Regions from separate parts of the Shewanella sp. Choline-02u-19 genome, predicted to be linked through region 1. Evidence: predicted binding sites of a transcription regulator. Region 1 holds the regulator's gene; each other region holds the start of a gene.

The links. Region 1 encodes sigma-54, which starts transcription at its own class of promoters, with help from an activator protein. Its sites were predicted from a motif close to GTTGGCACGNNNNTNGNNT; they were not measured.
Region 2: flgB (flagellar basal body rod protein FlgB) is a predicted target of sigma-54. The motif match lies at 3,830-3,848, and genes of this name have one in related genera.
Region 3: CXF83_RS02270 (formate dehydrogenase accessory sulfurtransferase FdhD) is a predicted target of sigma-54. The motif match lies at 1,398-1,416, and genes of this name have one in related genera.
Region 4: CXF83_RS16855 (LruC domain-containing protein) is a predicted target of sigma-54. The motif match lies at 3,838-3,856, and genes of this name have one in related genera.

Annotation. Positions count from the first base shown of each region.
Region 1 is NZ_PJBE01000013.1:3,106,778-3,112,499, reverse strand. Features, by position in the region: gene mgtE (magnesium transporter) at 1-280, opposite strand, end outside; gene CXF83_RS20285 (HPr family phosphocarrier protein) at 366-641, opposite strand; gene rapZ (RNase adapter RapZ) at 628-1,482, opposite strand; gene ptsN (PTS IIA-like nitrogen regulatory protein PtsN) at 1,951-2,394, opposite strand; gene hpf (ribosome hibernation promoting factor) at 2,397-2,684, opposite strand; gene CXF83_RS20265 (RNA polymerase factor sigma-54) at 2,715-4,226, opposite strand; gene lptB (LPS export ABC transporter ATP-binding protein) at 4,364-5,095, opposite strand; gene lptA (lipopolysaccharide transport periplasmic protein LptA) at 5,092-5,640, opposite strand; gene lptC (LPS export ABC transporter periplasmic protein LptC) at 5,704-5,722, opposite strand, start outside.
Region 2 is NZ_PJBE01000013.1:509,317-515,038, reverse strand. Features, by position in the region: gene flgF (flagellar basal-body rod protein FlgF) at 1-514, opposite strand, end outside; gene flgE (flagellar hook protein FlgE) at 712-2,073, opposite strand; gene flgD (flagellar hook assembly protein FlgD) at 2,148-2,954, opposite strand; gene flgC (flagellar basal body rod protein FlgC) at 2,980-3,396, opposite strand; gene flgB (flagellar basal body rod protein FlgB) at 3,399-3,797, opposite strand; gene CXF83_RS08905 (CheR family methyltransferase) at 3,971-4,804, opposite strand; gene CXF83_RS08900 (chemotaxis protein CheV) at 4,944-5,722, opposite strand, start outside.
Region 3 is NZ_PJBE01000012.1:50,818-56,539, forward strand. Features, by position in the region: gene CXF83_RS02265 (helix-turn-helix transcriptional regulator) at 1-482, opposite strand, end outside; gene CXF83_RS02270 (formate dehydrogenase accessory sulfurtransferase FdhD) at 528-1,355, opposite strand; gene CXF83_RS02275 (DUF3305 domain-containing protein) at 1,649-2,119, shown strand; gene CXF83_RS02280 (DUF3306 domain-containing protein) at 2,116-2,739, shown strand; gene CXF83_RS02285 (4Fe-4S binding protein) at 2,884-4,563, shown strand; gene CXF83_RS02290 (TorD/DmsD family molecular chaperone) at 4,574-5,239, shown strand; gene CXF83_RS02295 (twin-arginine translocation signal domain-containing protein) at 5,394-5,591, shown strand; gene CXF83_RS02300 (formate dehydrogenase subunit alpha) at 5,627-5,722, shown strand, end outside.
Region 4 is NZ_PJBE01000013.1:2,337,082-2,342,803, reverse strand. Features, by position in the region: gene CXF83_RS16870 (hypothetical protein) at 1-166, shown strand, start outside; gene CXF83_RS16865 (CIA30 family protein) at 227-829, opposite strand; gene CXF83_RS16860 (hypothetical protein) at 1,101-1,625, opposite strand; gene CXF83_RS16855 (LruC domain-containing protein) at 1,637-3,796, opposite strand; gene bshA (N-acetyl-alpha-D-glucosaminyl L-malate synthase BshA) at 4,105-5,268, shown strand; gene CXF83_RS16845 (cation:dicarboxylate symporter family transporter) at 5,284-5,722, shown strand, end outside.

The sequences.
Region 1 (5,722 bases):
CCGCTTTAGCGACGCGCTCTGGACTCATTTGGCGAATAAGATTGTCTTTAAGCTCTTCGCCTAACTCATCAAGAATTTCACCTGTGTGCTCTTGGTCAATCAATTGCCATAAAACTTGGCGGGTGCGGGGCGGCGAAGATTCGAGAATAAAGGCGATATCGGTGGCTGCCATATCCTGCAACATATTGCGGACATGAACAAACATCCCGCTACCTAATGCTTTATTTAGCTGATTGAGGCGTTGGTCTGTTGTTTCGTTGTCTAAGACTTCAATCGGCATGGGTCCCTCGCAGGGTCTTTTAAAAGGCGCTTATCATAACGTAAGTAAAGGGGGATAAATAACAAATATTAGGAAAATGGACGGACTAATTATCTTCGTCGAATTTGGTATTGATCAAATGACATATGGCATCTAACGCTGGTTTTGCATCTGGGCCGTTGGCGAGAAGCTGTATGGATTTACCCATTCCAGTTTCTAACATGAGTAAGCCTAGTACACTTACCGCTGAAGCTTGCTTTTCACCTTGAATAATAGTGATTTGGGCATCAAATTCTGAGGCTAAAACCACCAATTTTGTTGCCGCTCTGGCATGTAGCCCGAGCTTATTGCAGATGGTGACTTGCCGTTCAATCGTTGGCATTTTTTAACTCTCTATGGCTAGAAGTGACTTTATGTCGGCCTTTTTTGAAGTGTTCAGCGAGTCGTTCTGTGACATAAACAGAGCGATGCTGGCCACCAGTACAACCAATAGCGATAGTGAGGTAGCTGCGGTTGTTACGTTCTAAATCGGGTAACCAAGTCTCCAATAAATTCTCGATCTGCCAGATAAACTTATTGACTGTAGGGTGCAGATTTAAAAACTCTTGCACGGGTTTATCGAGCCCTGTCATGGGTCTGAGATCCGGCTCCCAATGTGGATTTGGAAGAAATCGAACGTCAAACATAAAATCAGCTTCAGTTGGCATGCCATGTTTAAACCCAAAAGACTCAAACTTGATCATCAACTCTTTATCGACGTTGCCTAATAAGATCTCACGTACTTGGTCATTGAGATCGTAAATATTGAGGGTAGAAGTATCAATATAATGGTCAACGATCTTAGCGAGCGGTTCCAACTGGCGCCCTTCAAGCTGAATTGCTTCTTTTAATGAAATGTTTGCATGAGACAAAGGGTGCAGACGACGAGTTTCGTTGTAGCGCTTGAGGAGCACTTCATCGCTAGAGTTTAAAAAGAAGCTCAATAACTCCACGCCTTCTGGCAAATTGGTCAGATGCTTAATCCATTCGTTCTCTTTTTCTGGCATGTTGCGGATATCAACACTAATAGCGACTAACTCTGAGTTACCAGAAAGTTGTTCAAGCAGGGTGCCCATCATTGGCAATGGTAGATTATCGACACAATAATAGCCGAGATCTTCTAGCATTCTTAACAGTACTGATTTGCCTGAGCCGGAACGACCAGAGACTAGAACGAGTTTCATCTTTTCACTACCTAATAAAAGTTAGAATTAATGTTTTATAAATGTATACGGGGTGTACAAGATTATAGATTAACTTTTTTCTGGCTTAAAGCAATAGCTTAGGCTAGTTGGTAATAATAAATAATATTGCTGTAATAAATGCCTAGGTCGTTAAATCTTACTGCTTGTATATCGGTAATCTCTAGCGACTTACGGACTTGAGTCCGTCGAGATAGTTGCACTTTTAGGTTTGTTTTTACCGCAGTTTATACATTATTTTGGCGAGGTGGGACGATACGGAGGCAATGCAGTTTAATTATTCTCCACAAATAGCCTATAACACGGCAACAATAGCTTAGGAACACTGGTTTAAGTGTTTCTAAGCTATTCCTACAAGAGTGTGTAAGCGTTTCTCTTTGCTCATGTCTTATACTTCTTGAACATCAAAAAATACGTAAAAACTAAGCTCGACAGATCAGAGACCTCTCACTATTGAGTGATTAAGTCGTATAACTCAGATTCACTCTTACTTTTTCTCAACTGCTTCACGATCGCTTTGTCGTTAAGCTTTTCTGCCATTGAAGACAGCGTCGCGAGATGTTGCTCACATTGATCTGCGGGCACTAACAGGGCAAATAATATATCAACCGGTTGCTTATCTATCGAGTCAAAAGATATCGGTGTTTCACATTTGATTAATATGCCCAATGGATGGTCAATATTAGCCAATCTCCCGTGAGGGATTGCTATACCGTTGCCTATACCTGTGCTACCCATTTTTTCGCGAGCCAACAGGCTTTCGAAAATCTCTTGTGAAGAAAGGGTAGGGTACTGGGCAGCGGCAATATCGCTGATGAGTTCCAGTACTTTTTTCTTACTGCCCGGAGTGGCACAGGTAGTGCATTCCGGCTGCAGGATGGTACATAGTTCCATCGTTAGTGTTTGGTCAGCTTCTCTTTGTGTTTAATAACCTGACGATCTAATTTGTCGATCAGGGAGTCGATTGCGGCGTACATGTCCGCATGTTCCGAAGTGGCAAAAACTTCACCTTTTTTCAGGTGAATTCGTGCTTCGGCAATCTGTTGCATTTTTTCAACATTCAATATGACGTGCACATTATTGATCTGATCGAAATGACGTTCAAGCTTTGTAAATTTTTCTTCAACATAACTGCGCAGTGACGCAGTGATTTCAATGTGATGCCCAGTAAGGTTAATTTGCATAGAAAGATTCCTCCAAGTGTATAATTTTAGTTATAAACTCTTGCGTTGGTTTGAGGGCGGGATCATCATTGCTTCGCGGTATTTCGCGATGGTACGTCGAGCAACTTTAATCCCCTGTTCTGCCAACAGTTGCGCCATTTTGCTATCGCTTAATGGTTTCTGTTGGTTTTCAGCTGCGACTAACTTCTTAATAAACGCTCTAATTGCTGTTGATGAGCACTCTCCACCGTCGTCGGTTCCGACATGACTAGAGAAGAAATACTTTAACTCGAAAATACCTCTAGGGGTATGCATATACTTTTGTGTGGTCACCCTTGAGATAGTGGATTCATGCATCTCTACGGCTTCAGCAATGTCGTTGAGTACCATAGGTTTCATGGCTTCATCACCATATTCGAAAAATCCCTGTTGGAACTTCACAATACAGTTGGAGACTTTTAGGAGGGTCTCATTACGACTCTCAATGCTTTTAATAAACCATTTAGCTTCTTGTAAGTGACTACGAATAAATTGGCCATCTGCTTGATTTTTTTGGCTACGAGCCATCGAAGCATAGTGTTGATTGACGTTGATTTTTGGCATGTAGTCGGGGTTGAGTTCAACCACCCAACGGCCTTTCTTTTTTGTCACTGAAACGTCGGGGATCACATATTCGTCTTTACTTCGCGTGACTGCCAGGCCCGGTCTTGGGTTCAAGGTTTGAATAAGCGTGATAGCATCACGCAGGTCATCCTCTTTGAGCTTAGTCTTACGCATCAATTGCCTAAAATCACGTCCAGCAATCAAATCTAAGTAATCTTTAATGAGCAGGCGAGCATTGTCTATATGGGGTGTTGTTTCTGCATATTGAGCTAATTGGATAAGCAGACATTCACTGAGATCTCTGGCTGCGACGCCGATAGGGTCGAAATGCTGCACGCGTTTGAGTACGGCTTCCACTTCGTCTATCTCGATCTCTGGATCGCCCATTGCTTCAAGAATATCTTCACAATTCTGAGTAAGGTAACCTCGCTCATCAACCGCATCAATAATGGCGGTGGCAATCGCTAGGTCATTATCAGAAAAAGGCGTTAGATTTTTCTGCCATTCAAGATGTTCGTATAAACCTTCAGTGGTTTCGCCTTGGAATGGCATATCATCATCGCGCATTCCGCCGGAGCTTGAATTCGAAGACACGGTATAGACTTCATCCCAAGTAGTATCCATTGGGAGTTCATCTGGCATTGAATCTTGCGTTAATGCATCAGAGGTGTCTACCGCAGCGCTATCCTGCTGTGGATCAACATCTGTGTTACTGCTGTATTCATTGTCGCTATCCGACTCTGAATAGCTGTCAGAGTCACTGGTGGTTCTATCTTCGTTGCTGATAGGCTCGCCATCGGATTGCTCTTCATCTAATTCAAGCAGTGGATTAGAGTCTAATGCTTGCTGGATCTCTTGCTGCAGCTCTAAAGAGGACAATTGCAAAAGGCGAATAGCCTGCTGTAATTGTGGAGTCATAGTTAGCTGCTGACCCATTTTGAGCTGGAGTGACGCTTTCATCTTACCGCTATTCCCTACACTGTAATTAAACGTTGAAGCTCGGTGATTTGACGAAGAGAGCTTAAAGAGTCAACACTTTGATTGTATTCATATACTTAGCTAATGCTATACAATTAAACCCGCATACTGTGGGTTAACTATAGCCTGAATTGTTCACCTAAGTACACTGCTCGAACCTGCTGATTATCTAATATCTCGGCAGGTGTGCCTTCTGCAATCAAATTTCCGTGACTTACGATATAGGCATGTTCACAAACGTCCAATGTTTCACGCACATTGTGGTCTGTGATCAACACCCCTAAGCCACGGCTTTTTAACTGTTCAATAATCTTTTTAATATCGATAACCGATATTGGATCAACGCCGGCAAAAGGTTCATCGAGTAGAATAAACTTTGGGTTGGCTGCCAGTGCTCGAGCGATTTCAACTCTGCGGCGTTCACCACCTGATAACGCCATGCCTTGGCTATCGCGGATATGGGTGATGTGAAACTCTTCGAGTAGGTGTTCAAGTTGCTCTTCACGCTGCTCGTTATTGATATCTTTGCGAGTCTGTAATACTGCCATGATATTGTCACGCACTGAGAGCTTTCTAAAGATGCTTGCCTCTTGTGGCAAGTAGCCAATGCCTTTACGTGCTCGGAGATGCATTGGGTCTAAGGTTAAATCATCGTCATCGATTAAGATCTGACCCTTGTCGCTCTGAACTAAACCAACAACCATATAAAATGTTGTGGTTTTACCTGCACCATTAGGACCCAATAACCCAACAATTTGCCCTGTTTTGACCGTTAAACTCACATCTTGAACAACGGCTCGGCTCTTATAACTTTTCGCTAAATTGCGTACGGTCAGCGTTTTTTGGGTCATTGCTGTTCCTGCTTTTTAATGGGTGCGGCTGGGGTTTCAGGCGTCTCTTCTTGATAAGCTTCAGGCTGAATGATAGTGATCACGCGATCATTACCTTTACCTGTACTTTCTGCGACTAATTTTTGTAGTCCGATATTGTACTTGATGCGGTTACCCGTGACTTGGCTGCCCTCTTGCTCCAAGGTTGCATTACCTAACAAGGTTAAGGTTCTTGTTGCCAACTCATAACGGATCTCTTTCGCACTTGCCATCGCCGGGCGGCCATCTTCCATCATTTGGGTATATGTCGCAGGATTACCCGTAGCCACGAGTATTTTTCCTGAGCTCGCTTCTTTGGAGAACACCCGTAATTCATCAGCCTTCATTTTAATTGAACCCTGAGTCACTTCTACAGGACCAAAAAAGATCACCTGATTATTTTTTATATCAGCTTCTTGGCTGGCAGCAGCAATTTTAACTTCTTGCTTTAAGTCATCGACTTGCGCGTAGCTACTAATGCTAAGCAGACACAACAGACCTGCAAGTATTGATTGATTGTATTTCATAACTTCCTTCTACTCCGCTATTGGGTTGCTAGCATGAGTGAGTATATTTGTTTTTTGAATCGCTTACTTAACATCGTAGATC
Region 2 (5,722 bases), 2.6 Mb from region 1:
TTTCATTACCAGGCTTGACCAACTTAATACGGCCCACCTCTTCAATAACCTCAGCTGTGGCACCCGATGGACGGACAGAGATAATGCCATCTTGAGATATTTCAATTTTTTCGATAGGCAGTGGCAACACGATGGGGCCATTGTCACCCATCACAGCCGTGCCTCTATCATTGCGTAAAACGCCTGTGGTATCGAAGCTTAAGCTACCTGAACGAGTGTATGCTTCGCTACCATCTGCGGCTTGAACCGCAATCCAGCCATCACCTTTTACGGCAATATCTAGATTTCTACCGGTGGTTTTCATCGGACCACTGGCAAAGTCAGCTGACGGGTTTTCGGTCATTGCGAACACGCGCGTTGGCAAACCTTCACCAAAGGCTTGCATCGAACGCGCCTGAGCGAAATCCGATTTAAATCCGTCAGTACTAGCATTTGCCAAATTGTTGGCACTGATAGCCAACGCATTCATATTCTGTTTCGCGCCGCTCATGGCGACATAGAGTAACTTGTCCACTTAACGCTCCGTCAAACTTCCGTCTAACGTATTAGATAGCAAGCATCGTGCCAGAAATGTAAGTGTTGCAATGGGATATAAAAAGAGGGAGTTGCAGCAAGAATATAAACAATGGGACTAAAAGAGGAAACACGTTGCCGTGCGGCAACGTGTAAACGTATAACGCGGCTAAAAACCGCGTTAACAGACCTTAATGATTATCGGATCTGCAGTATGGTTTGTTGTAGCGTATTGTTGACTTCCAGCGTTCTCGAGTTAGCTTGGAAGTTACGCTGTGCAGAAATAAGGTCAACCAACTCGGTGGTCAAATCCACGTTTGATTGCTCTAGCGCTGAAGAACGAATGCCACCAAAAGTGCCACTGTTTGCCTCACCCGCTAATGCTGGCCCCGAATCAATGCTCGCTTTCCAAGAGGTATTACCCGCTTGTGATAAGCCCTGCTCGTTGGCAAAGCGGACTAATGCTACCCGTGCCAATGGCACTGTTGAACCATTACTGTAACTGGCGTTAACAAGGCCATCAGCACCCACTTCAACGTTCGTTAAACGACCTACTGTAGTACCGTCTTGGGTTAATTCAGTGACTTCAAATGGTGATGAATATTGAGTTGGTTGATTAAACTTAAGGTTTAATGTTTGCGTACCATCTGCGCCAGCGCCGAGCACATTCGCGCCACCAACACCCAAGGCTTCAGTCTGAATAGTCGCAGGATCACTCCCCTCATATCCACCCGTATCGTTAAAAGAGATTGCTGCGCCTTTCCAGCCACCGGTCGTTTCAGCCGTTGCCGTGCCATCTATCACACCGTTGCCACTAGTATCGATATTATAAGTCCCTGCTGCGGGATCGACATTCACTTTTTTGCCGTCAACTGCGTAAAAAGCAACCCAGTTACTTTCGCCTGTGTGCGCCGCATTGGGTGGGCGAACAAAATAGCTTGTCATAATATGTGGCTCACCTAATGAGTCATACATGGTGACAGACGTTGAATTGTTAAATGTATCAGGGTCATCGGGGTTGAAATTTGCTGGGTCTAAGGTCTTATCACCCGCATTCAAGTTCATCTGCATACCGATATTTTCAGTTTTTACTGGGCTACCTGCCGTATCCGGAATTTTGACTGGCTGCGTGGTGGTTAAACTCACTGATGTTGAGTTGCCATCTTTATCAACCGGGAAGGTTTGCAGAAAGTTACCTGCTGAATCAACCATGTAGTTGTTTGAGTCAAACTTAAACGCACCCGCACGAGTGAATGAATGATCTTGTGATCCCACTTCTGATGAAGTGACGAAGAAACCACCGCCGTTAATCGCCATATCAAGTGAGTTATTGGTAAATTGTAAGCTACCTTGCTGGAACTGCTGCGCCACCTGGCTGGTTGCAACACCGCCACCGACGGTTGTTTTGCTATTAGCAAAAATAGAGGTCGCGTAAACATCGGCAAACTCAGCACGTGATTCTTTAAAACCAGTGGTGTTAACGTTAGCGATATTGTTTGCGGTTGTATTGAGATCTTTTTGCGCAGCAGATATACCGCTCAGAGCAATGTTAAATGACATAGTTCACCTCTATCCTTGTTCAATTCGTTTTAGGAGAGGTTTATCTGCCTCTCTTATTAATATCTGTCGTGCGTTTACGATTCTGACACCGCTAATACATCACTAATCTTAATACCGCCAACGCCGCGCAAATTCAAAATAGCGCCGGTAGCTGCTGTCCCTAACGACACGCTCGTGACGTGAGCGTAAGTTGAAACGGGTAATTCTTCACTCTTGCCATCAACTTTACCCGTGACTTTTAGGGTGTAACTCCCTTCAGCAACAGGCTCGCCATTTTTACCCATACCGTCCCAAGTCACCTCAACGTTGCCGCCCGCACTGCCATCCACTTGAAAAGTAGATATCAGCTGACCAGATTCATCTTCGACGCGAACGGTTAAGTCTTTAATCGTTTCAGGTGTACTGACGACACCCTTTATGACCGGCTCTTCAGCTGAGATATAGCCGGTATCCGATGGGATAAGTACTTTTTGCCCAACCAGACCTGACGCTTGCAAGGCTTGGCTTGATGTCGTTAGCGCATTGAGGTTAACAATCTCTTCGTTAAGCTTGCTAATACCGTCAACGGTCGAGAACGATGCCATCTGTTGGATCATTTGATCATTGTCGACTGGCTTAAACGGATCTTGCATCGACAACTGTTGACTCAACAGCGAGAAGAAATCTTCTTGCGATAAGTCCTGACTATTGGCTTCAGGTATTGAATTTTCTGCAGGCAAACGCAAACTGTCTAAAAACGGATTACCCGTTGTCGGAGTCGACGTTGCTGCCGCGTTACTTTGTACCGTCGTCTGCGTCGCAGCTTGCGGCGTAACAGTGCTAGCACTTTGTGGCTGGCCTGTTGCAGATTGCGTGTTATTGAGCGGATTAATAAGGCTCAAAATTTACCTCCAGCTTTCACTGAGTTTATTTACCAATTCTAAGGGTTTGCTGAAGCATCGATTTTGCAGCTTCAGTCACTTGTACATTCATCTGATATGAGCGAGAGGCAGAGATCATGTCGGCCATCTCCTCCATCACATTGACATTGGGCTTATAGATAAAGCCATCAGTGTCGGCCATTGGATGACCTGGCGAGTATTCTTTATTTAACGGTAAGTCACTTTCAACAATTCCCTTAACGGCAACGGCTTGTGAAGCACTTTGATGCTGTTGAGCTTGGTTCATTTCAGCTTCAAAAATAGGATGGCGAGCACGATAGGTCTTACCCACACTGCTAGATACAGAGTCTGCGTTGGCAATATTACTGGCCGTGGTATTGAGTCTGACCGATTGCGCCGACATACCTGAACCTGCGACGTTAAAAATATTAAATAAACTCATAATTATTCGCCTCTAATCGCTTTTTTCATGCCTGAAAACTTGCTGTCGAGAAAACCGAGTGACATTTGATACTCAAGGGCATTTTTCATGAAGGCTGATTGCTCCTCTTGAATGTCTACTGTATTACCGTCACCGGTGTCTGGCTGATTCGGTACCCGATAAGCGACATTTTGCTGCGTTAACGCGGCTAAATCGAAGTGCTTGCTATCGCTCTTGGTCATGGACAAGCCCGATTGACGTGACTGCGCTGAATTCATTGCTTTAGCAAAATCAACATCGCGGGCTTTATAGTTTGGTGTGTCGGCATTGGCAATATTTGAAGATAGGACCTCTGCACGTTGAGAGCGTACGCCCAAAGTGTACTGATGAACGCCTAATGCACTATCAAAATTAATCGCCATAAAATTGCCTCCTCAGCTCGATAGCTAGAATAAAGCAATTGGTGTGCCAAATTAGTCTAAAAGAATGAAAATAGACGATTTACTTAGAGGGTAGCGCTATAGCGGCGGGATGATGCGGATAAACAGGGTGTCAAAAATGCGTTGATTGCACTTCAACACCCACAACAATAAGCTTAAGTTCGTTTTTGGTAATAGATGCCAGGATTACAGCGCACCATATCAAACTCATCAGACAAACCGGCAATAGACTCTGACGCACCCAAGAAAAGAATACCTTTAGGGTTCAGTGCGGCAGCAAATTGCCGCAATATTTTCCGCTTTGCCTCTGGAGAGAAGTAGATCAATACATTGCGGCAAAAGATAATGTCGAACTTGCCGAGCAAGGTATAATTTTCGAGCAAGTTGTGAGCTCGAAAATTAACCAATTGCTTCACATTGTTCTTAATCACCATATTACCCGATGGCAATGCATCAAAAAAATGACGTTTTCGTTCATCTGATAAACCACGGGCTAACGCTAAATTGTCATACTCCGCTTTTTTACAGCGCTCAAGCATCGTCGGCGAGAGATCCGTCGCCAATATACTCGCTCCACCGGGCAGTGTTCCAGGTTTACGCTGCTGATATTCCAGAATCGTCATGCTTAAAGAATACGGCTCTTGCCCCGACGAACAGGCAGCTGACCATATTTTTACCGGTCGACCGAGTCGGCTGTAATTGGGCAAAATGGAATTAAACAGCAACTCGAAAGGATAGCGGTCGCGAAACCAAAGAGTTTCGTTGGTTGTCATGGCATCGATAACTTCAGTGCGAAGTTGACGCTCTGTGGGTTTCATTGAATGCTTTACAACATCCGATAAAGAGGGAAGATTATACTTGCCCATTAGCGGCGCCAATCGACTGCGCACAAGATATTGCTTGCTGTCACCGAGCACAATACCGCTGTGCTGCTCTAAAAACAGTCTAAACTGATGGTACTCGTTTTCAGCAAGTGATTTATTCGGCACTCTGTATCCTAAATATCAATAAAACAAGTCGCATAAAAGGCGCAACTTTACAACAATCGCTGGGTTATACATTAGCCATCTCGGAAACACAAGCAAGACTTGGTTTCCGCTGGCTTTGCTGTGAACTTAGCCCTACGCGTTATAAACTTAAATGTTTGTTTACCGCGGCGGCTAACTCATCAGGGTTAAACTTAGCAATAAAGTCATTAGCGCCCACTTTTTGCACCATCGCCTGATTAAACACGCCACTAAGCGAAGTATGTAACACCACTTTGATGTTTCTAAGCTTAGGATCATCACGTATTTCAGCGGTGAGGGTATAACCATCCATTTCAGGCATTTCAATATCTGAAATAATCAACGGAATTTCAGTCGACACGTCGTCGAGTTCCGCCGCTATTGCACGTAACTTTTCTAATGCTTCTTTACCATCTTTGGCAGTATCGATTTGCAGATCAAGCGAGGCTAACGCACGAATAATCTGTTTACGGGCCACCGATGAGTCATCTATCACCATAATGTGATAATGCTTATTTCTATCGATTGTCAGCTTCTCGTCTAACTCTTTACTGATGTTGGTATTGACGGGTGAAATCTCATCTAAGATTTTCTCAACATCCAAAATCTCCACTAACTCATTATCAATCTCTGTCACGGCCGTCAAATATGAGCCACGTCCGGCGCCTTGTGGTGGCGGCATGATCGCTTCCCAGTTCATATTGATAATACGTTCAACCGAACTGACCAAGAACCCCTGCACACTGCGGTTGTACTCAGAAATGATAATAAAGCTGTTCTCAATGTTCTCAATTGGGCGGCCGCCTGTTGCAGCACTCAAATCAATCACTGAAATGGTCATGCCGCGTACATGGGCAATGCCACGCACACTAGAGTTAAGTCTAGGTAAGCTTGTTAACG
Region 3 (5,722 bases), on a different contig from region 1:
TCGGGGCGCATCATTAAGCCTTGTTTACGGGTATAACCATGCACCATCACCCATTGCTGGTGGTTTGCGTAACCTTGCAGTAAAGCAGGGTGACGGATTGCACGCTCTTCAACGCTGCCCCAATGTAAAGTACATACATCAGCATAACCACGAGATAATAGATCTAGCCCCAGACGGGAGCCCGTGGAGCTATAACTGATGAGCTCACTTTTACCGACCTGCGACATCATGCGAGCGACCAACATCGACAGTAAAGGGTCATCACTGCCAGTGATATGCATACGATCTGATAGCATACCGCTGTGGCAAGAGTCCATAATCCAACGGTCAATTAATATTTTAGGAAAGAGCCATTTACCAGTAATTTTAGTCGCAGGGAGAATACGATCATTCGCCATTGAGTAGACTTTTTTCTCATTGAGATCAAGATACTCCGAGACCTGTCTAGCACTCATGTAGATCAGTTCTGTTGGCTCAGTCATTTTCTGTCCTTGTGGCGCAAAATCGTTTGGTCATCATTTGGCAGGTTAAATAGCATCAAATTCAATGTTTTCAGCACCATTATAAACTAAAAAGTGGCGACCTTTAGCGCGAGCTATCATAGTAATCCCCATTTGTTGTGCTAACTCTAACCCCATTTGCGTGGCGCCACTTCGAGAAAGCAGAACGGGTATGCCCATCTTGGCAACTTTAATCACCATTTCTGAGGTTAAGCGCCCAGTGGTATAAAATAATTTGTTGTGTCCGAAATCATGATTAAGCCACATTTCACCAGCAAGTGTATCCACCGCGTTGTGACGACCGACATCTTCAACAAAACCTTTTATCTGGTCGCCTTGGCATAAACCGCAACCGTGCACGGCGCCGGCATTCTTATAAGTTTCGTTATAGGCACTTATATTATTAAGTAAGCTATAAATTGTACTTTGTTTAATTTGTGGTGTTGTCAGATTGATGTCATCGAGGCCAGCCATAAAACTGCCGTATACCGTCCCTTGGCCACAACCTGAAGTGACTGTTTTCTCCGATAGTTTTTCATCTAAATCTTCGATTGTCTCACTGGTAATAATCGCGGCTGAGCTCACATCCCAATCGACAATGACAGATTCGAGCTTACTCAGGTCAGAAATAAAGCCCTGATTCTTGAGATAACCTAACGCAAGAGCTTCTGCTCTGGCACCTAATGTCATCAAGGTTACTATCGGACGCCAGTTTAAATAAACAGTGAGTGGGCGTTCGCAAGCAATAAATTTATCCACTTTTTCGCCCTTCTCATTAATTGCTGTCACTGCAATTGTCAGGGGGACTTCGGTGTTAGTTTTGATTAAAGTTGGGTTGCTCTTGTTTGCTGTCATATAGCCCATCATCAGTTAAGAGAATTAAATGCGTCTAATACTAAGCAATATCTGTACCTAACTTTATAAGAGATAAAGTTAGTGGCAGATCACATTTATTAGCTATCAGTCGCCCTTTTATGTCCTATTGCAGATTGCTATTTGGACAAAATGTCCTAGTCTTGGATGATATTAGTTGATCCAGTTCAAACTATTTTGCCCAAACTGTGTGGCACATAAATTGCTTTGTTAGATAAGTATCTATTTAGTTGGTCTGTCATTTAGGCAGCCATCTCAGGCAAGACGGAGACTGAATGCAACATACCGAAAGCCAATGGCCAATGTACGTTTCTCTTAAAAAGATTGAGACACAAGTCGGAAGATGGACCTCAGTACAGTGGGAAGTCGATCAAATCCTTCCTGCTACCCACGCCGCACCAGAAGGTGCCACTCTCGTCTTGCTAGAACTGCATAAAGACGAACGCGGTAGTTACCGTATCAATATCGACATGGATAACGCTATGTTATACATCGTTTGTGATGAAAACCATGACGGTGACTGGATCCCCGCAGCCCTATCAGCTGATCAAAATGTTGCAGCAAGCTGCCTAGAAGGCGATACCCCGGTGCTTAATATTCTGATGCCACCCGCTATCGCGTGTTGGATTGAAGCGTTTATTACTCGTCATGGTGAAGTCGAAATCAAGGCTCATCGCCGCGCGAAACATGTTAACCGACGCAAGAATGAAGGTCCAAGTACCAATCATTTAGCGGGTAACTCATGAGTGGTTTGCTGTCACGTTGGAACTTGCGTCGACAGAAAGTAGAGCAGGAAGCTGATATAGAGGTGTCTGAAGCCGTTGAGGAACAATCGGTAACAGCTGAACTCGCACCGTCAGAGACGTTAACCACAGCAGAAAGTACTGATGCTGAGGTCATTGAGTCTGGCGAAGAAACACTGCTCACTGCGGAAGACCTTCCAGATCCAGAAAAGATTGAAGTTGGTGGCAGTTTTGCCAGCTTTATGGGCGCCAACGTAGACCCTGCTGCTAAATCTGCTGCACTAAAAGCCCTTTGGAAACAGCCTCATTTTAGTGAGATTGATGGGCTGCTTGAATATGCATTGGACTACAGTAATCAACCTAAGTTGTCGGCTGAAGTATCTGCTGAATTGGCAAAGAAAGTATTCCGTCATGTCGTTGAAGAAAAAGATGATGAGGAGGAGAACGAAATTGAAACAGTTTCAGAGCTTGAGTCAGATGAGATGACCGACGCTGAAAATACTGTTGAAACTGAAGTTGTTAGCGATACTAAACAGGTATCGGACATTTTGGACGTTGATGATGATGAATTAGCCCAAAATGAACCAGAGCACCCAGACGCCATAACAAACAAAGTTGTTTAACGTCAGTATAGAGTGTTTTTAATTCCACAATATTGGTATGTGAATTGCTGTACTTAGGGTAAAGCTGGCGTTAATGATAGACGCATTAAATAAACAGCAACTTATAAGTATAGAAGCAGCCAAAGAACTGTTCAGGAACGCAATGTGAGCAATCGTGAAACACAAGTTGGACTCAAAGAGGTTCGACAACAGGTTCTTGCTGGGACCCAGGTTATTCAAAATCTAATCCCACCGACCGTGAGTTATACCACCGAGGGCAATGTGCTCGTTATCGGGCCAGAAGACTTGGCGCGTCTAGCAGCCGACAAATTGTCCCACATGGGTAAGTGTGCCATTTTGGCAAACGAAGCCATCACTAGCCAAGACGAAGCACATTTAGAGCTCGTCATGACTTCAGCTGAAGATGTTGAGAGCTATTACAACAAGCTTATCGAGATAAAAGGTTTCCTTGGTCAATTCCAAGTTAAAGTTGAACATGAAGAGGGTAGTGCGGATTTAAGTGTTGTTGCTATTCGTAAAGCGCATTTCGACTTGATTCTTGATTTGAGCATGAGTCCTTGTATTAACCTTGAAATGCTACCGCCTGGCTATTTTTATGTTGGCCAAGATCAAGTCAAACTAGCCGAAGCAATTGAGCAGTTACCCGATCTAATCGGCGAGTTCGACAAGCCGCGTTATATCAAAGTTAATAGCGACATCTGCGCACATAATCGTAATGGTAATGAAGGTTGTACTCGTTGCTTGAATTTCTGCCCCGCAGATGCGATTGCCAGTGTTGAGAAAAAAATCGAAATCGATCCATACCTCTGCCACGGTGCGGGTAGTTGTACGAATGCGTGCCCAACAGGCGCGATTAGTTATGACCTTCCGACTCCGCAATCTATGCATACCTATCTGAATCAACTGGTGACTCGTTTTCGCTCGAAAGCGCAAATAGCCCCTGTCGTGTTGTTCCATGATATTGGTAAAGGTGCAGAACTGGTCACTGACCAATTAGCGGGCGATATTATCCCTGTTGAATTGGAAGAGATAACCGTCGCTAGTGTTGATCACTGGATGTCGTCTCTTGCCTGGGGCGCTCGTCAAATCTTGATCCTTAACACTGATGCTACAGCGCCTACACTAACTCAAATGCTGAAGGGTGAACTGGCGTTAGCCAACGACATTCTCGATGAGATGGGGCAACCACGTCGTATTAGCTTAATCAGCGAACATCACTTAACGGAAGCGGGTGCAGATGAGTTATCTGAACTGCTGACTACCAGCGCAAGCTGGCCAGTTATAGTACCTGCAGAATTTGTGGCTACAACCAAGCGTGAAACGATCTATGAGGCTATCGATCATCTCAATAACCAAGCGGCATCAGTCGACACTTGCCTGTCTCAAAGTAACATCCCTTATGGCCGTGTCAGCGTTAATGTTGAGAGCTGCACCTTGTGTATGTCTTGTGTGGCAACGTGTCCTACTGCAGCGTTAACCGACGGTGGTGACCTGCCTTCACTGCACTTTGTAGAGCAAGATTGCGTGCAATGTGGACTATGTGAAGCCGCCTGTCCTGAAAACGTCATCAGCTTAACGCCACAGGTTAATTTAGATAAAGCTGCGCGTCAGGCGCGTCAAACCTTACATGAGGAAGCCCCGTTTGAATGTATTACTTGCGGCACACCATTCGCAACGCAATCCATGGTCAAACGGATGCTAGAAGTGGTAGGAACCCACAGTGCCTTCAGTGCCAACACAGATCGTTTAAAGATGTGTGGCGACTGTCGAGTGAAAGACATGTTTGAAGACATTCTTCAAGATCCTGAAAAGCAACTGCGATAAGAGTTTAGCCATGACCGAATTAGTAAGAGAAGTTTCAGAAAACGATCAGTTGAGAGCGGATATTTATCAGCTACTAGCTGCACTATTACGTCGCCAGCCTAGCACCGAATTATTGCAGTTTTTAGCGGGATTAGAGATTGATGCTAATGACGATAGCGATATGACCAAAGCTTGGGTTGGACTCAAGTTGGCGGCAGAGCAATTCACTTCAGAGCAGCTTGAGGATGAGTATTTCGATATTTTCCTCGGTGTGGGCAGTGGTGAAATCTTACCTTATGGCAGCTGGTTTATGACAGGGTCACTAATGGATAAGCCATTAGCCTTGTTACGTAATGACCTAATGCAGCTTGGTTTCGAGCGCGAAGAGGAAGTGAAAGAACCTGAAGATCACGTTGCCGCTTTATGCGAAGTGATGGGCACTTTGATCCTTGAAGCACCAGGTTACCGTCAGCTAGCGTTCTATCAGCGCCATATGGGTAGCTGGATTGCACGTTTTTGCGAAACGTTAGCTAAAACACCCAGCGCGGCGTTTTATGCCACGGTAGCAGAACTTGCAAAAGCATTTTTTGTTATCGAAGCAAATGAGTTTGAACAGTTAAGTTTAAATATTCCAGTTAACTGCCCAGGCAGCGAAGCGGAAAAGATTGAACCAAGCACTAACGAACTGGCTTCGTAAGCCATTGTTAGTGTAAGGCTGAATTTATGTCTGCTGAGTCTTAGAGTTAGCAGGCATAGACAAAAAAAGAGAGCAATCTCTATATTAAATGAGTGATACGTTTAATCTTTATTAAGCAAATTATCTCAATATCAGTAAAACCAAAGGAGACACTATGAAGAAGCAAGCTTCCGACATGGGTCGTCGTCAACTGCTTAAAGCATTGGCGATCGGCAGTGCCGCTGGCGCAGTGGCAACGGTCAGTGGTCAAGCGCTAGCTGCGACACCTGAAGTTGCCCCCGCTGCGAAAGGCGATGGCTACCAAGAGTCCGATCATGTTCGTAGTTATTATGCGTCGTTACGCAGTAAATAAGCGTTTCGTAGTCAATAATTAAAGGAGAGTGTGTGATGCGATTAACCCGCAAAACAGACCAAGCAGCCACAACTACTAAGGCTGTCTTAGGTTTAAACCGTCGTCAATTCCTCAAGTCTGCGAGTCTCGCA
Region 4 (5,722 bases), 770 kb from region 1:
GTATGATGAAAGTGGCGATCAAGCATCGGCAAATCAATCTGTCGATATCTCAGGAGTCAAAACCTACCAAGTTAACTTAATGGGCGCAGCGGCACAGGCGACGGTCCAAGGTTATAAATATTGGGAAACAGACTTTACTGATGATTTCATTGAGAAAGAAAAGTAAGCGGGTTTAACATGAGAATGCCAGGTTAACAACCTGGCTTTTTTGCTTTAAAGAGATGGCTTATTCCACTTCAAGAGCTTTAAATGAAAGCGAGAATTTACCGGGCTGCTTATCAGCGAGTAAAAAACCTACCTGCTTAATATTGTCCAGTCTTAGATTCGGAGCACTAATCGTTCGTCCTCTAAACACCGCTACAAACTCTTTTGCGTGAAAGCTCAATGCTAGCCATTGGTTTTTTTCTGTTTTAAAGGGGCGTGTGTAAGCGATAGAATCCCTTTTATCATCAGTGCGAAGTCGCAGCTGATACTCTCTTCCATCACCTTTTACTCGTATTTTTATCTGTTGTACTTCTGGCGGCAACGGACCCGATAAACTCGCTCGAGTAGAGGCAAATCCACCATTACGCTCTAGCGATAAATCACCACTAAAAGTGGCTATATCACCATCATTAATGATTGAGCTTGTCGATATCCCGCCCATAACAGAATCATTAATGATGTTCCATTTATCAGCGGTTTCTAGGACGAGTGGCTTGGCGTAACTGATTAAACTCATGGTTAGACTGCCTATTAGTAATGCAATATTGGCTGCAGAGTATCGTTTTGTTTTGGCGCTTAAAAACATCTTAATATAGCCGATTAAGCTAGGTATTAATCTAGGCATAAAAATCTCATGCTGAAGGCTTTATTAGCAATACGTTGAAGCCGCCCATTTGGATGACTCAATGAGCAGCGATATGAGTCAAATTCAAGGTTTGTTATTTTTGTAAACTTGAACTCGAAATGCATAATGCGAAGCTAGCGTTTTAGTATTGCCTAATATTCAGGGCTGTAATATAAAATCCAGTTAAGCTTTGTGAGATTACCTAAGGCAAAAAATTACAGCGATGCATGGTGTTGCACATCGCTGTAAAAGTGGCTGTTACCGGGAGGTGTTAGTTCATGGTGAGTACTTGTTCCTCGTTATCGGCCATATAACTCCACTCCTGATATTGTGGATTTTGACCTTCATAGAACCAGATAACTGCAATTAATTGACTCTCATGATTAGCAATTTTTAGCTGTTTACTGATCTTACCGTCGCTCAGTGGGCCTCTAAATAGGCAGGAGTCGAAGTTAACTGTATAGCTTCCTGCTTGATTCTGATAATCATCACAGAGTGAAAAATAGCCACGACTTTGATTACTTTTATCTACGTTGATGGTTAGCATATAAGCAGCCTGCATTACGTTGTCGGCATCGACTACTAAGTCATCTAGTGACGTTGGATCTGGTGCTGGTTCTGGATCTGGTGTCACCGGTGGCGTTATTGTTATTGGTGTTGGCGTCACCGCCACCGCCACAGGTGCAGGTGTTGGGCTATCACCATCACCGCCGCCACCGCATGCAGTAAGAGTAATAAAGGAGAATGCGACTAGACTGCTTGGCATTGAGATAAATTTTATAAGTTGAGTTTTCATGACATTCTCCATTAATCGTTAAAGATCAGTGCTTGATTAGCATTTTCATACCAAGTTGGATTGGTGGTACCCGTGTTGTCGGCGGCAAAATCAACAAACTCGGTATAAGCGTTGTCTAAGCGTTGATTTTCTTTTGGGTGCTTCCAGGTGACAGGTATTTCAATTGCCCAAGCCATGCCATTTTTATTCTGGAAGTATTGACCAGCGCTAGGGTCGGAAGCATCTTCTCTGTAACCAAAGTAATTGCTGGAGAACTTATCTGTAGGGGCTTGGTTTTTCAGATGAACCTCCAGTTGACGACCAGGGTTTGCTCCCACTGCATTTTTAGCCGCAGAGCCATGATCGGTATTTGGCGTGGCAAAGATGAATGGGTCATAAGGGAATGCTGGAATGACACTCTCAGACACAGGGCTGTCAAATGGGATATCAAGTGACCATGTGGTTCTGAAAGCACTCTCACAGCCTGTTTCGGTGCGTAGAAATTCGCAGCCTTGTTCAAGCGTGACGTAATCAGATAAATCTTGAGTGAAGATAAAAACTGCGTTGGTTTGCCCGGTCTCTAACGGCGAACTATCTTGTGCAATGTCATCAATAGTCCAATTAATTAAAGACTCTTTAATTTTATTGCGACCAACGCCAGGCAGATGCACACCAAATCCATTGTGGTAAGCGGCTCCCATTGCAGCCAGTTGCGCTTTGAAGCCGATACGTCGCACTTTATTGTCTTTAACATATTCAATAATACGCAGCTGTACCACTACGTCATTCATATCGAAGTCACCTTGATCTGGGTACAGATCCTCATAAGCGAGGGTGGTATAAGTTGACGATGAAGGGTAGTAGTTGATGGTAACGCCTGTTTCAGTGAGAGTAACGGCGTAGTCTTCAACTTCGCCATCTCCGACTCCGCCTGTTGCAGTGATATCTTGTTGGGTACTTAAACGAAAACGTGCCCAAGTGGGTCCCTCTTTAGCCCAAGTGGGTACTTCAATACTGATAGTATTGATACCGTTATCGAGCGGTTCGCCCAAAATGATCTGTTCTTCTAAATCAAAAGCGCCATTTTGGTTCCAGTCAAACCAAGCGTTGAGGTAACCGTCTCCACCTTTTGCTGTAACCAATAATATGGCGCTTTCACCAAGCTCAAAACCTGTTGGCATTGAAACGCCGTCCTCATCATCAGAGCTGTCGCTGGCATCATCAGATAAAGGGGAGACATATCCGTCGGATTCATTATCCACTGAGGCACCGAGGTATAGGCTGTCTGACATTGCGTGTCGGGCACCATTTGATGCCAGCAGTGTCCCGTATGAATCAGGTGCATCCCCAAAATCGACTGATTCGCCAACGGTAACTTCGGCTAAAGCACATCGTGCGCCATCATTACTAGAAGAGGCGGGTCCATAAGCAAATAGCACAGCACTAGGAGATGCTTCTTCTACGTTAACTTTGTAGATATTACCGTTGCTGTTATTACTGACATATAAGTTGCCATCAGGATCAAAAAATTGTGCGCCAAATATAAAGTTACCTGAATTAGAGGTGATGACTGGGCCTAAATCGGTAGCTTCTGCGGTAGTCGTATCGATGCGAAGTAGCTTACCCGTAGAGCCATTGCTAATACTGTAGGCGTAGCCATCAGTAGGGTGAAAGGCTAAATCGGTAATATTATAATTGGCAAAATTCTTACTGCCGGGAATGATTGTCATGTTGTAACTGGCAGGGTTATCGAGTGGGATTTTAAACATCCCTTTACCTTTACGGTATCCATACCAAATGTTTTCAGTCACCGCAACGTCACCAACATAAAAATTACCTGCCGCTGCGGCGGATGCATCTTTAATAACATTAAGAGCAGCAATTTGATAATCATCGCCAGCTCGGCCCAGTGTCGCATTTGAATAATCCCAACCGTAAATATAGTTATCATGATAGTTAAAACCGACACCGTTGTAGCCGCTACCTGTGCCCATATCGTCTGACAATACGGTGTAGCTACCCGTGGCTAAGTTTACGCCGTAGCTTTTTGGAGTATTTGATTGTTTTTGAATGACAAAAGCTTCTGTTGGACAAGCGCTAAATGGCTCAGACGCATTAACATTCGCTGATATAAGAAGGCTCAGAATTAAAGGTGAACTGCAGCTAGATGAAATAGATTTGGATATTTTCATAATGCTTCTCTCGCTGTAACGTTATCAAAGTAAATTGAATAGAGCATAAGCCGTGCCAATAATTAAAATCATTATTTATCAACATTTTATGTGTTTTTGGTTTTGTTTTAAGAACTCTTATTCGCATTTTGCAAATAGAGATGACAGCTACGGGTGGGATAAAAGGGGCTAATATCTACGGATTCATGTGAATAATGGTCGAAGAGAGGGCGTATATTTTTCATACTACTTGGCTTAACTCTATATCAATGCTAAGTTTTATCGGTACGTAACATTTTATTAACTATTGTTTAGGTGGTAGTAAATTTATGTCGAAATTGCGCATAGGGATTGTGTGCCACCCCAGCATCGGTGGCTCAGGTTTAGTTGCAACGGAATTGGGTCTTGGCTTGGCAAAGCTTGGCCATGAAGTTCATTTTATTTCCAGTGTCAGACCATTCAAGCTGATTGAAGATTCTCAACGATTGTTTTTTCATTCTGTCGAAGCTATTAACTATCCGCTTTTTTCTGATCCTTTATATACCTTTGCTTTAACTGCAAAAATAGTCGAAGTTGCAGAGCAATATCAACTGGATGTTGTTCATGCTCACTACTCAATCCCGCATTCGTTATGTGCGTATCTCGCCTGTGAGATAAGTACCCACAAATTTTCTACCGTCACCACTATTCACGGCACCGATGTCACTATTGTTGGTCAAGACAAACCACTTTACCCGTTGAATAAATTTAGTATTCATAAAAGCACTAAAGTGACCACGGTTTCAGTTTATCAACGAAACTATATTTATAGCCATTTTGAAAAAGACAAAACAATAGAAGTGATTCATAACTTCATTGATCTAGCCGTTTTCACCCCAACAAGTGCCGACATTAATATCCGCCGACAAATGGCAATGGATGACGAAAAAGTGGTGATGCATGTCTCTAATTTTAGGGCGCTTAAAAATACCGATACCGTCGTTAGGGCATTTTACTTGCTACTTAGAAAGGTAAATGCTCGTTTAGTCCTACTTGGAAGCGGGCCTTATATCGATAAGATTAAAGAGCAGTGTGAAAAACTAGATATTTTGCAGCACGTCACCTTCATGGGATCGGTTACGCATGTGGAGTCATTTCTCCCCAATGCTGATTGCATGATCCAACCAAGCTATAGAGAGTCATTTAGCATGGTATTACTTGAAGCGATGGCCTGTGAAGTACCAACCGTCAGCAGCAATGTTGATGGGGTCCCGGAAGTCGTAGAGGAAGGCGTCAGCGGCTTTATGTTTGATCCGGATGATGCATTAGGGATGGCGAAAGCAATGGAAGGGATCTTGAGCGACCCTGATAAGCAGCAAGAGATGGGGCAAGCCGGTCGCCGTCGAGCAAGAGCATTATTTAGCCCTGCACAAAAAATTGGTCAATACGTGGAATGCTATTACGACGCAATTGCTGAAGATGACATTGTGCCTCTTCAAGTAAGCATCAAATAAAAGGACAGGCTGATTATGGTCGATAAAACAACGGTAGCCGATAAACAGGATGATAGCGAGCTCGCAACATCGGTGATAGAAAAACCTAAAAAAAAGATGAGCATGTCGACATTGGTTTTACTGTCATTTGCGGCCGGGATCGCTTCAGGGCTGTTCTTTGGTGAGATGCTTGCGTGGATGTCTGTTATTGGTGATGCGTTTATCAAGCTGCTTCAAATGACGATTATCCCCTATATCATCGTTTCACTTATCTCCAGTTTAGGCAGTTTAACCATGGTCCAAGCAAAGTCGCTGGGCGTTAAAGTGGGTAAGCTGATGTTGGTGATCTGGTTGTTTGGTTTACTAACCATGTACCTGATAAAATATACTTTTCCTGACTGGCAAGCGGGTGAGTTCTTCAGTTTAACAGCGCTAGAAGATCCAAATTCGATTAACCTATTAGATATCTATATTC